Regions from separate parts of the Neorhizobium sp. LMR1-1-1.1 genome, predicted to be linked through region 2. Evidence: riboswitches for the same ligand, from Rfam matches in the RefSeq annotation. Region 2 holds a riboswitch; each other region holds the start of a gene.
What was found. Region 2 has a riboswitch for cobalamin ahead of MRBLMR1_RS29005 (CbtB domain-containing protein). Riboswitches for the same ligand answer to the same signal wherever they lie in the genome.

Region 1 (3,268 bases), on a different contig from region 2:
GATCGGTTGAGCGGCGAGGCTGGCGAATCGCCGCTGTGAAGATGCGACATAACGAGAACGGGTGAGAAACTTGCCGGCCGCGAGACATCCTCGGCAAAGGCGATCGCTTCTTCCGCGGGAAGGCCAAGCCGGTTGAAGCCGGTATCGATATGCAGCGCACAAGGATGGTCGCCATGTTCGGCCGTGGCCGACATCCAGAAGGCCAGCTGTTCTTCGGAGATGATCACCGGGACCAGATCGTTTTCGTAAAACATCCGTTCCTGGCCCGGCCATATGCCGGAAAGCACATAGATGCGGGCATCCGGTGCATAGGTGCGCAAGGTTACGCCTTCCTGCACCGCGGCAACGAAGAAATCCCGTGCGCCGGCTTCATAGAGCGCCGTACCGCAGTCCTCGAGCCCCAGACCATAGGCATCCGCCTTGACGACTGCGGCGGTTGAAGCCCTTCCAGAGCGGCGTGCCATTTCCTTCCAGTTGTCGACGAGTGCGCCGAGATCGACCGTCAATCTCACGGGCGCGATATCGAAATCATCCAGATAGGTTTCGTCGCTGTCAAAATCGGTCTGTTCTGTCATGGCGGTCTCAACTGAATATGCTTTTGAAAATCGGAGTGGCCGATCCTAACCTTTTTGCCGGCTGGAAAAAGGCCGCGGGTAAAGAATAAGGTTCTCCGTACAGGCTTTTGACACCACAATAATTGTGCAGCAATCCTAGGGTCGGTGCCCGGCTGCGACAGCCGGACGGCTTCATATCCCGTGGATAGAGGCGTAGTTTAGACGCTGTATTTGAACAGCATCCGAAGGCACTCCATGGCTGTACCCGGTTCCAGGCAGGAACTTCTTGCGGCGGTCTCCACGACCTTCAACAGGCTTTGGGACGATCTTGCCCGCGTTCCAGGGCCCCGGGCGAGGGAGGCATCCATGCAGGGCCACATGGCAGGCTCGATGATGAGCCCGGCGGATCTCGTCGCATACCTGATCGGCTGGAACGAACTGGTGCTGAAATGGCTAGATCGGGATGACCGGGGTGAGGCGATCGATTTTCCGGAGACCGGGTTCAAGTGGAACGAACTAGGGCCGCTTGCTCAAAAATTCTACGCAGACCATGACGCACTGGACTGGCCCGAGCGGTTGGAACGACTGAGGACGGTGAGGGAGCAGCTGGTCTCGACAATCAGCAACCGGTCAAATGACGAGCTTTACGGCAAAGGCTGGTACGGCAAATGGACCAAGGGGCGCATGATCCAGTTCAACACCGCATCGCCCTATGCCAATGCAAGAGCGCGCATTCGCAAATGGCTGAAGGCCCAGGAGTGCACGCAGCAACACCTATGATCCCGTCTTGCTGCATGCGACCCTATGACAGCGCTAGATCGGTGCGATTTCGGCTGCTGTTGTTTGCTGCCTCTGCGGGAAATTGCTACCTCATTCCCGCACATGGTGCGGCCGACATCCGTTGACCGCATGGGAATAAGGGCAGCATCTGTTGAACCCGACCGCCCCCGCGACTGTGAGCGGCGAGCTTTGCGAAACACCACTGTGGCCTCGCGCCATGGGAAGGTTCGACAAGGCATCGACCCGCGAGTCAGGAGACCGACCGTGTGCATCTTATCAATCAACGACCGTCGGGTGTGACGGACAGGAGCGCACATGCATATCGAACCGGGCCTCGTAGACGGGGCCAAAATCATTCTGAGCTATGCCACTGCAGCAGGGGCGGGACTTTTTACGTTGAAGCTGGTGCGAGACACGATCCGGCAACAGGGGCTTGTCTCCTTGGTCTCGCGCACTGCAGTTACTGCAGCGGCTGTCTTCTCTTTCTTTGAGCTTCTGCCGCATTACGCAGTCGGCGTATCCGAGGTCCATTTCATTCTCGGCTCGACGCTGTTTCTGCTGTTCGGCGCAGCGCCGGCGGCAATCGGGCTGGCGCTCGGTCTGATGATCCAGGGAATGTTCTTCGCGCCGGCAGACCTGCCGCAGTTTGGAATGAACGTCACGACGCTGCTGGTGCCGTTGTTTGCGGTGAAAGCGCTGGCGGATCGTATCATTTCGCCAGGCACGGCCTATGTCGATCTCACCTATAGGCAGGCGCTCCAGCTATCGACCGCCTATCAGGCCGGTGTCGTCGCCTGGGTGGCTTTCTGGGCCTTTTATGGTGCCGGTTTCGCAAGCGAAAATCTTGTGGCGATCGGCACGTTCGGTATTGCCTATATGTCGGTCGTGCTGATCGAGCCGCTGGCGGACCTGGCCGTACTTGCCATCGCCAAGACCCTGAATGCTCTGAACGGTTCAGGCTTCGTTACGCGACGGCTTTACAACGCGGCCTGAGTTAGCCCGCGACTCTCAGCCTCGCCGGTGTACTGCCGGCGAGGCTGTTCGATCACGGTTCTTCGTATTGCGTGAAGCTCGGCTCGGCGAGGTCCGCAAAGCGCGTGAATTCGGACTGGAAGGCGAGCTTGACCGTGCCGGTCGGTCCGTGACGCTGCTTGGCGATGATGACGTCGGCCGTACCCTTGACGCGCTCCATATGTGCTTCCCATTCCGGGTATTTCGGATCGGCCAAGTCGCGGGGCTCCATGTTCTTTACATAATATTCCTCACGGAACACGAAGAGCACGACGTCGGCGTCCTGCTCGATCGAGCCTGATTCGCGAAGGTCGGAAAGCTGCGGGCGTTTGTCTTCACGGCTTTCGACACCGCGCGACAGCTGTGACAGCGCGATGATCGGCACGTTGAGTTCCTTGCCGAGCGCCTTCAGACCCGTGGTGATCTGGGTGATTTCCTGCACGCGGTTTTCACCCGACTTGCCCGAACCGGTCATCAGCTGGATATAGTCGACCACCAGGCAATCGAGGCCGCGCTGGCGCTTCAGGCGGCGGGCGCGCGCCGATAGCTGGGCGATCGAGATACCACCGGTCTGGTCGATAAACAGCGGCACCTTCTGCATCATTTGGCTGCAGGCGACCAGCTTTTCGAAGTCGGCCTCGGTAATGTCACCGCGACGGATCTTTGACGACGAAACTTCCGTCTGCTCGGAGATGATACGGGTGGCGAGCTGTTCCGACGACATTTCGAGCGAGTAGAAGCCGACGACACCGCCATTCTTGGCCTTGAACGAGCCATCGGGGGCGATTTCCTGCTCGTAGGCGGCCGCGATGTTGTAGGCGATATTGGTGGCAAGCGAGGTCTTGCCCATACCGGGGCGTCCTGCGAGCACGATCAAGTCGGAGCGCTGCAAGCCGCCCATCTTGCCGTCGAGCGACATGATG
Region 2 (3,268 bases):
CGTTTGAGGTCCTGGGTTTCCCAGGTGAACCCCTCGCCCATCGTATGCCAGACGACGCGATCGCCGAACACGGCAAGCGCCGGCTGTTCGCCGGTCGACCATGCGCCCTTGATGAACTGCACGATACCGACACGACGGTTGTTGCCGAGCATGCGTAGCGCAAGCCCGAAGGCCGCCGTCGACTTGCCCTTGCCGGGACCGGTATGGACGATGAGAAGACCCTTTTCCAGGGTCTTCTCGGCGACTTCTGCATCCTGAACCGCCTTGCGGTTCGCCATCTTGGCGCGATGACGCTCCTCGGCGGTTTCATCGATATTTTTCAACGCGCTGCAAGCTCCCTTTCGGTTACCGGAGAAACTTGTTCTCCGCTGCGGAACTTCTGCCTTAGCACAGCAGCGGCAACACCGAGAACCGCCCAGAAGATCAGATTTGTGGCATAAACGGCGTTGACGAACCGGGCATGGAGTTCGACAGGCACCGCCGTTTCATGGCTTGGCGGAAGCGGCGCGCCAACCAGATGCGGCGCAACGAGAAGCACGATCGCCAGAGCCGCCAGCAAGGCGGAACGGGTATAGGCAAGAAGACCGAGGCCGGCAGCGGTGCAGATAGCGGTCGAGACCCACCAGAGCTGACGCGGACCGAGTTCGGCGGCAGGCATGCCCGGAAGTTCCGGTGGCAGGCCGAGACCCGGCGCAAGGCTGACGGTGAGGAAGCCGGCAATGCCGAACATCAAACCGCCGCGCCAGCCGCCAAAGCCGCCGAGCGCTTCGGCAAATGCTATTGCGACGAGCGCAAAACCGATGGCGGCGAGCACATCGGCCGAAGCGGTATAGATGAAACGCTCGAAACCATCGGCAGGCGCCCACGCTTCTTCGTCATGATGGTGATCGGCGGCAGCTGGTTGGGCCGCACCGATGGCAGGCGCTGCGTCATGCGAATGGCTGTGTCCGGCCTCTTCGCCACCGGCATTTTCAAAAGTTTCCGCCTGCAGGATCAGCGGCACGGTGGAAAAACTCTGCATCACGGTCATCAGCAGGCCGGACAATAACCCGGCGACCACCGCCGCAAGGACGATGTTACGAAACAACGACATTTTGAAATTCCTCTTAGTGGCAGGGGAAGGCCAGCGAATGGCGCGTATCGTGAGCGGCGTTATGTACGACTTCCAGATGCGAAAAGCCGACGAAACCGACCATGAACAGGCCAAGAAGGGCCGACATGCCGAGAGGAATGATTTTTGATGCGGAAACGCTGGCTGCGGCTGCAGCAGAATTCGTAACCATGGACTTCGTCTTTCTGCCCTCCACCCGAGGGCTGTTACCATTGCCGAATGTCTCTGGCAGGTCTCCTGGCTCGCGGATCGGGCGCCTTCACCCGCCTTCCCAGTTCAATCCGTAAAGGGATTGCTCCAGTGGCTTGACGACCGGATGGCCGTTTTGGGCAAAGGCTTTCCGCTTACAGTTGCGGGGGCAGCCGCGGGTTTGACGAAAGATCGTCGCACCGCATTCCCTTGAGTAACCCTTCCGGGCACCAAAGACAGATCCACTATAGTCAATTCGGTTCTATCGGCAATCGCCTTTGCGACATTGACAGTTTGACCGCGGAACGCTTACTTGAGCGCCACGACGGTCCCTTGCCGGCAACGGCAGGGGCTAAGAGAGAATGCGGTGCGGACCGATAAAACGTCCAATGCCGCGGCTGCCCCCGCAACTGTGTGCGGCGAGCCATCACGCCAGAGACGCCACTGGAGAGGTCCGGCCATGGACCCTTCTGGGAAGGCAGGCGGATGGTGACGACCCGCGAGCCAGGAGACCTGCCGTTTGAAAATCGTGCTTTTCCGGGCGGGGTGCTCCGGCAAAGGCTTCAATCATCGCTGCAGGATGGCTTGGCTTTCCTGTTCCGCACCCCGACTTGAGTAACCCGGCGGTAGTGCGGCCTGATGACAGATGATGCGCGAAAAGACGAAACCGGAACGACCGTCGGCGGCAATGCCGGCAACGTCGACGTGACGATCTTCGTCTGCACCAATTGCCGCGAGGCGACGGACAGCGAGGCCCGCCCCGGTATCGGCCTGATCGAAGCGCTGAAACTGGCAGCTGAGGGCAAGCCCCTTACCGTCAAGCCGGTCACCTGCCTTGCCAATTGCGATAAGAGCCCGAGTGCGGCCTTCAACCACCGTTCCGGCTGGTCCTATGTCTTTGGCCACCTCTCCACCGAAAATGCCGACGACATCGTCACCGGCGCGATGATGCTGGCCGAAGACGAGCGCGGTTTCCTGCCCCTTCGCGGCCGCCCGATGTGCCTTCGTGGAAAAGGCATGACGGCCCGTATCCCACCCTTTCATCACCACGAGGACATGCCTTCATGAGCGAAAACTTCGCCCCTAAGTTCGATAAGGTTCCCTGCACCGTCGTTACCGGCTTTCTCGGCGCCGGCAAGACCACGCTGATCCGCAACCTGATCGAAAAGCTGGACGGCAAGCGGCTGGCGATCATCGTCAACGAATTCGGCGATGTCGGCATCGATGGCGAGGTGCTGAAAGGCTGCGGCATCGAGAGCTGCCCGAACGACAACATCATCGAACTGGCCAATGGCTGTATCTGCTGCACGGTGGCAGACGATTTCGTGCCGGCGATCGACCAGATTCTCGCCCGCGAGCCGCGCGTTGACCATATCCTGATCGAGACTTCCGGTCTTGCTCTGCCGAAGCCGCTCGTACAGGCGTTTCAGTGGCCGGCCGTGAAGGCGCGTGTGACAGTAGATGCCGTGATTGCGGTCGTTGATGGTGTAGCACTGGCCGAAGGCCGCGTTGCCGATGACCACGATGCGCTCGAAGCCCAGCGCCAGACCGATAGCTCGATCGATCATGACGATCCGGTCGAAGAAGTGTTCGAGGACCAAGTCGCCTGTGCCGACATGATCGTGCTGACCAAGACCGACCTTCTCGATCAGGCTTCGCTTGCAGCCGCCAAGGGCCGAGTTCAGGCGCATCTGCCGCGTGCCGTGAGAATCGTACCGGCTGCAAATGGTGCGGTTGATCCCAGCGTTCTGATCGGCCTTGGCCTTGCCGTCGAGGACGATATCGAGAACCGCAAGACCCATCATGACGACGAACTCGACCACGACCACGACGATTTCGACAGTTTCGTTATTGATCTGGCCTCGGTAACCGACCCCGAAGCGCTGGCTGCCCGTATTTCGGCGACCGCGGAAGCGGAAAACGTGCTGCGCATAAAGGGCTTTGTCGACGTCGCGAACAAGCCGATGC
Region 3 (3,268 bases), on a different contig from region 2:
TTGCGCCTCAGGCGGCCTTTTCGCGCGATGTCGAGGTCTGCGCCAATCTCTATCGCCGCCTCAACAGCACCCCGCAGATCATCGGCACGAGCAGCAATGTGCGTCGCTACGCTCAGGATCTGAGCGCGCTCAACGCGGATATCCGGCAACTCAGGATCGACATGCGCAGGCAAGGTTGCGGCAGCGGCAGCATCGTGACGCTGGGCGCGCCATCCGAAGGCGATGATGAATGCGGTTACATGCAGGACACGCTGCAACGGCTGGAAGATGAGCGCGCGGCAATCACCGAACAACGCAACAGTACCCGCTCGCTACTGCAGCCATCGGAAGAGCGCGTCGCGATCTTGTCGGCGATCCGCTCCAACAATTGCACGCCCACTGACCTCGATACCCAGACGGAACTTGACGATAAAGAACGCCTGCGGATCCGGGGGCTGGCACTGCCAAGGCCGGGAGAGGAGACGCAGACTGGGCCAAAGGTGGACGATCCGAATTCCAGCATCACCCATCTCGGCAGCGCCTCACCTGCGCCAGCGAGAGAAGCACCCGTCCAGTTCCCGCCGGATCGTCCCTATGATCCCGGCAAAAAGATTCGCTCCGTTGGGCCGCAATTCTTCCCCGAAGAAGACATCGACCTCGCCAATCCGAAATCCAGCGGCCCCCAGCAGCTGCAGCCTTGATTATTTCTGGCCCCAACCGTCCTGAAAGACGAGATCTTCCAGAGGCAGACGCTGGCGCCAGCCCTTTATCGCCAGTTCGGGTTCTCCATACAACTGATCGACATAACCGAGGCACAGCCAGGCTACGATCTCGACGCGGTCCGGAATGCCGAGGAGCGCTCGAACATCTTCATCATGAAAGATACTGACCCAGCCGACGCCGATCCCTTCCGCGCGGGCTGCGAGCCAGAGGTTCTGGATGGCACAGACGGTCGAATAGCTGTCCATGCGGCTGTTGTGTGTGCGCCCCAGAACCACCGGACCGGCACGATCCGGATCGCTGGTGACGCAGATCGACAGCGGCGCCTTTCTGATGCCTTCGAGCTTGAGGCTCCTGTAGGTGCTGCGCTTCTCCTCCGGAAACATCGCCTCAGCTTCCCTGTTGGCGCGCGAAAACGCCTCCCAGGCGGACTGGCGAACCGCCTCGTCACGGATGAGGATAAAGTTCCAGGGCTGCATGAAACCAACCGACGGGGCGGCATGGGCGGCATCCAGTAGTCTGCGCAGCACATCATCCGGGATCGTATCGGAGAGAAACTGGTCACGCACGTCGCGGCGCGTTTCGATGGCGCGATAAACGGCGGCACGCTCGTCATCGGTAAAAGCTTCGGCGGCCACGAGGCCATTGTTCAAATCATCAGGTCGCATCGTCTTTCCCCAACAACGCCTGCGGATTGCTGCCGCCGTCACGGCGTGGCGCAATCCACTCAACCTGCCCGCCGTCCGCGCGGATCGGTCCATCTCGCCAGGCCGGTCTTCTGACTGGGCTTCATCCGCTCATCGCCGCCTTCCCGGAGAAATCCAGTGGCATGAATACGACAAGCGTCAGCCTCACAGCGTTGGGCACGTGTCGGAATTTCACCGGCTTCCCGATTCTCCCATTATGGATGGGCACCTGACGGAGGCTCTTATGCTGACTGAACCCGGCCGAAGCAAGGCCGTTCACGCCGCAGGGAAATAACGCACATAGGCAAATTCATCACCATCCGGTGACCAGTTGGGCGAGTTCATCGTGCCCTGCCCGCCAAAAAGCTCGAACAACGTTTCGACATTGCCCCCATCGGCATCCATAAGCCGAACGCGAACATTCTGATCACGCGGATGATCGAAGATTTCGGCGTCATAGGATACGAAAACGACCTTATCACCCTTGGGTGACGGATGCGGAAACCAGTCTCCATAGCTACTGTCGGTGATGCGTTCGGGAGCGCCGCCGGTCGCCGGAACACGCCAGATCTGCATCAGCCCTGAGCGGCTTGAGTTAAAATAGATCCAACGACCGTCCGGCGAATAATCCGGCCCGTCATTGCGGCCCTCGCCGAAGGTCAGCCGTGTCTCGTTTTTCCCGTCGATACCGATCGTATAGATATCGAAGACCTGATCACGGATACCGCAATAAGCGAACGTCTTTCCGTCCGGCGACCAGCCATGCCAGTAGGATGGCAGGTTTTCTGTGACGAGTTTCGGCGTACCGCCTCTGGCCGGCAGGACATAGATCGCCGACCTACCGAACTCGACCTTGTCGGAGATCGCAATCAGCGCGCCGTCCGGCGAGATGCCATGGTCGTTGTTGCAGAGTGTCGCGAAGTCCGTATCGACCCGGACAGGACCGAAATCACCATTCGGAGACAAACGGTAGATCAGGCCATCTGCATTAAGCATCAGATAGTCACCATCCGGCGACCAGTTGGGCGCTTCGAACAACTCTTCCGTCTGCCAGACAACCCGGCTCTGGCGGGTTCGGACATTGTAGATCTCGATGGAGCTTCGCAGTGCCAAGGGCGCCTCCCTCTTAACGATCCCGGAAACGGTTGGTGATCGGGTAACGGCGATCGCGGCCAAAGTTCTTCTTGGTGATCTTCACGCCCGGAGCCGACTGACGCCGCTTATACTCAGCGAGATAGAGCAGATGCTCGATGCGATGAACGGTTGCGACGTCATGGCCGCGGGCAACGATGTCTTCGGTGCCCATTTCCATTTCAACGAGGCATTCGAGGATATCGTCCAGAACCGGATAGGGCGGCAGCGAATCCTGGTCCTTCTGGTCCGGCCGAAGCTCGGCGGAAGGCGCCTTGGAAATGATGTTTTTCGGGATCACCTCGCCGGACGGGCCGAGAGCGCCTGCCGGCACATTTTCATTGCGCCATTCGGCCAGCGCATAGACCTGCATCTTGTAGAGGTCCTTGATCGGGTTGAAGCCGCCGTTCATGTCGCCATAAAGCGTCGCGTAGCCGACCGACATTTCCGACTTGTTGCCGGTCGTCACAACCATCGAGCCGAACTTGTTGGAGATCGCCATGAGGATAGTGCCGCGCGTACGGCTCTGCAGGTTCTCTTCGGTAATGCCCTGGTCGGTGCCTTCGAACATGTCGGACAGCGACGCCAGGAACCCTTCGACCGGATCGGAAATCGGCACGATATCGTAGCGGCAGCCGAGCGCCTTCGCGCAGTCCGCGGCGTCCTTGAACGAGTCTTCGGACGTGTAGCGATAGGGCAGCATGATGGTGCGCACCCTCTCCTCGCCGAGCGCATCAACGGCGATCGCGGCG

Region 1: another riboswitch for cobalamin. It lies ahead of MRBLMR1_RS23845 (energy-coupling factor ABC transporter permease); the one in region 2 lies ahead of MRBLMR1_RS29005 (CbtB domain-containing protein).
Region 3: another riboswitch for cobalamin. It lies ahead of bluB (5,6-dimethylbenzimidazole synthase); the one in region 2 lies ahead of MRBLMR1_RS29005 (CbtB domain-containing protein).

Annotation. Positions count from the first base shown of each region.
Region 1 is NZ_JBEGHE010000047.1:122,043-125,310, forward strand. It holds gene alr (alanine racemase) at 1-575, opposite strand, end outside; gene MRBLMR1_RS23840 (ClbS/DfsB family four-helix bundle protein) at 810-1,334, shown strand; cobalamin riboswitch at 1,421-1,615, shown strand; gene MRBLMR1_RS23845 (energy-coupling factor ABC transporter permease) at 1,650-2,327, shown strand; gene MRBLMR1_RS23850 (replicative DNA helicase) at 2,380-3,268, opposite strand, start outside.
Region 2 is NZ_JBEGHE010000080.1:163,307-166,574, reverse strand. It holds gene cobO (cob(I)yrinic acid a,c-diamide adenosyltransferase) at 1-323, opposite strand, end outside; gene MRBLMR1_RS29010 (CbtA family protein) at 320-1,093, opposite strand; gene MRBLMR1_RS29005 (CbtB domain-containing protein) at 1,107-1,283, opposite strand; cobalamin riboswitch at 1,322-1,550, opposite strand; cobalamin riboswitch at 1,610-1,835, shown strand; gene MRBLMR1_RS29000 (DUF1636 domain-containing protein) at 1,940-2,368, shown strand; gene cobW (cobalamin biosynthesis protein CobW) at 2,365-3,268, shown strand, end outside.
Region 3 is NZ_JBEGHE010000001.1:1,439,911-1,443,178, reverse strand. It holds gene MRBLMR1_RS06995 (hypothetical protein) at 1-680, shown strand, start outside; gene bluB (5,6-dimethylbenzimidazole synthase) at 681-1,367, opposite strand; cobalamin riboswitch at 1,451-1,633, opposite strand; gene MRBLMR1_RS06985 (TolB family protein) at 1,662-2,492, opposite strand; gene MRBLMR1_RS06980 (NAD+ synthase) at 2,512-3,268, opposite strand, start outside.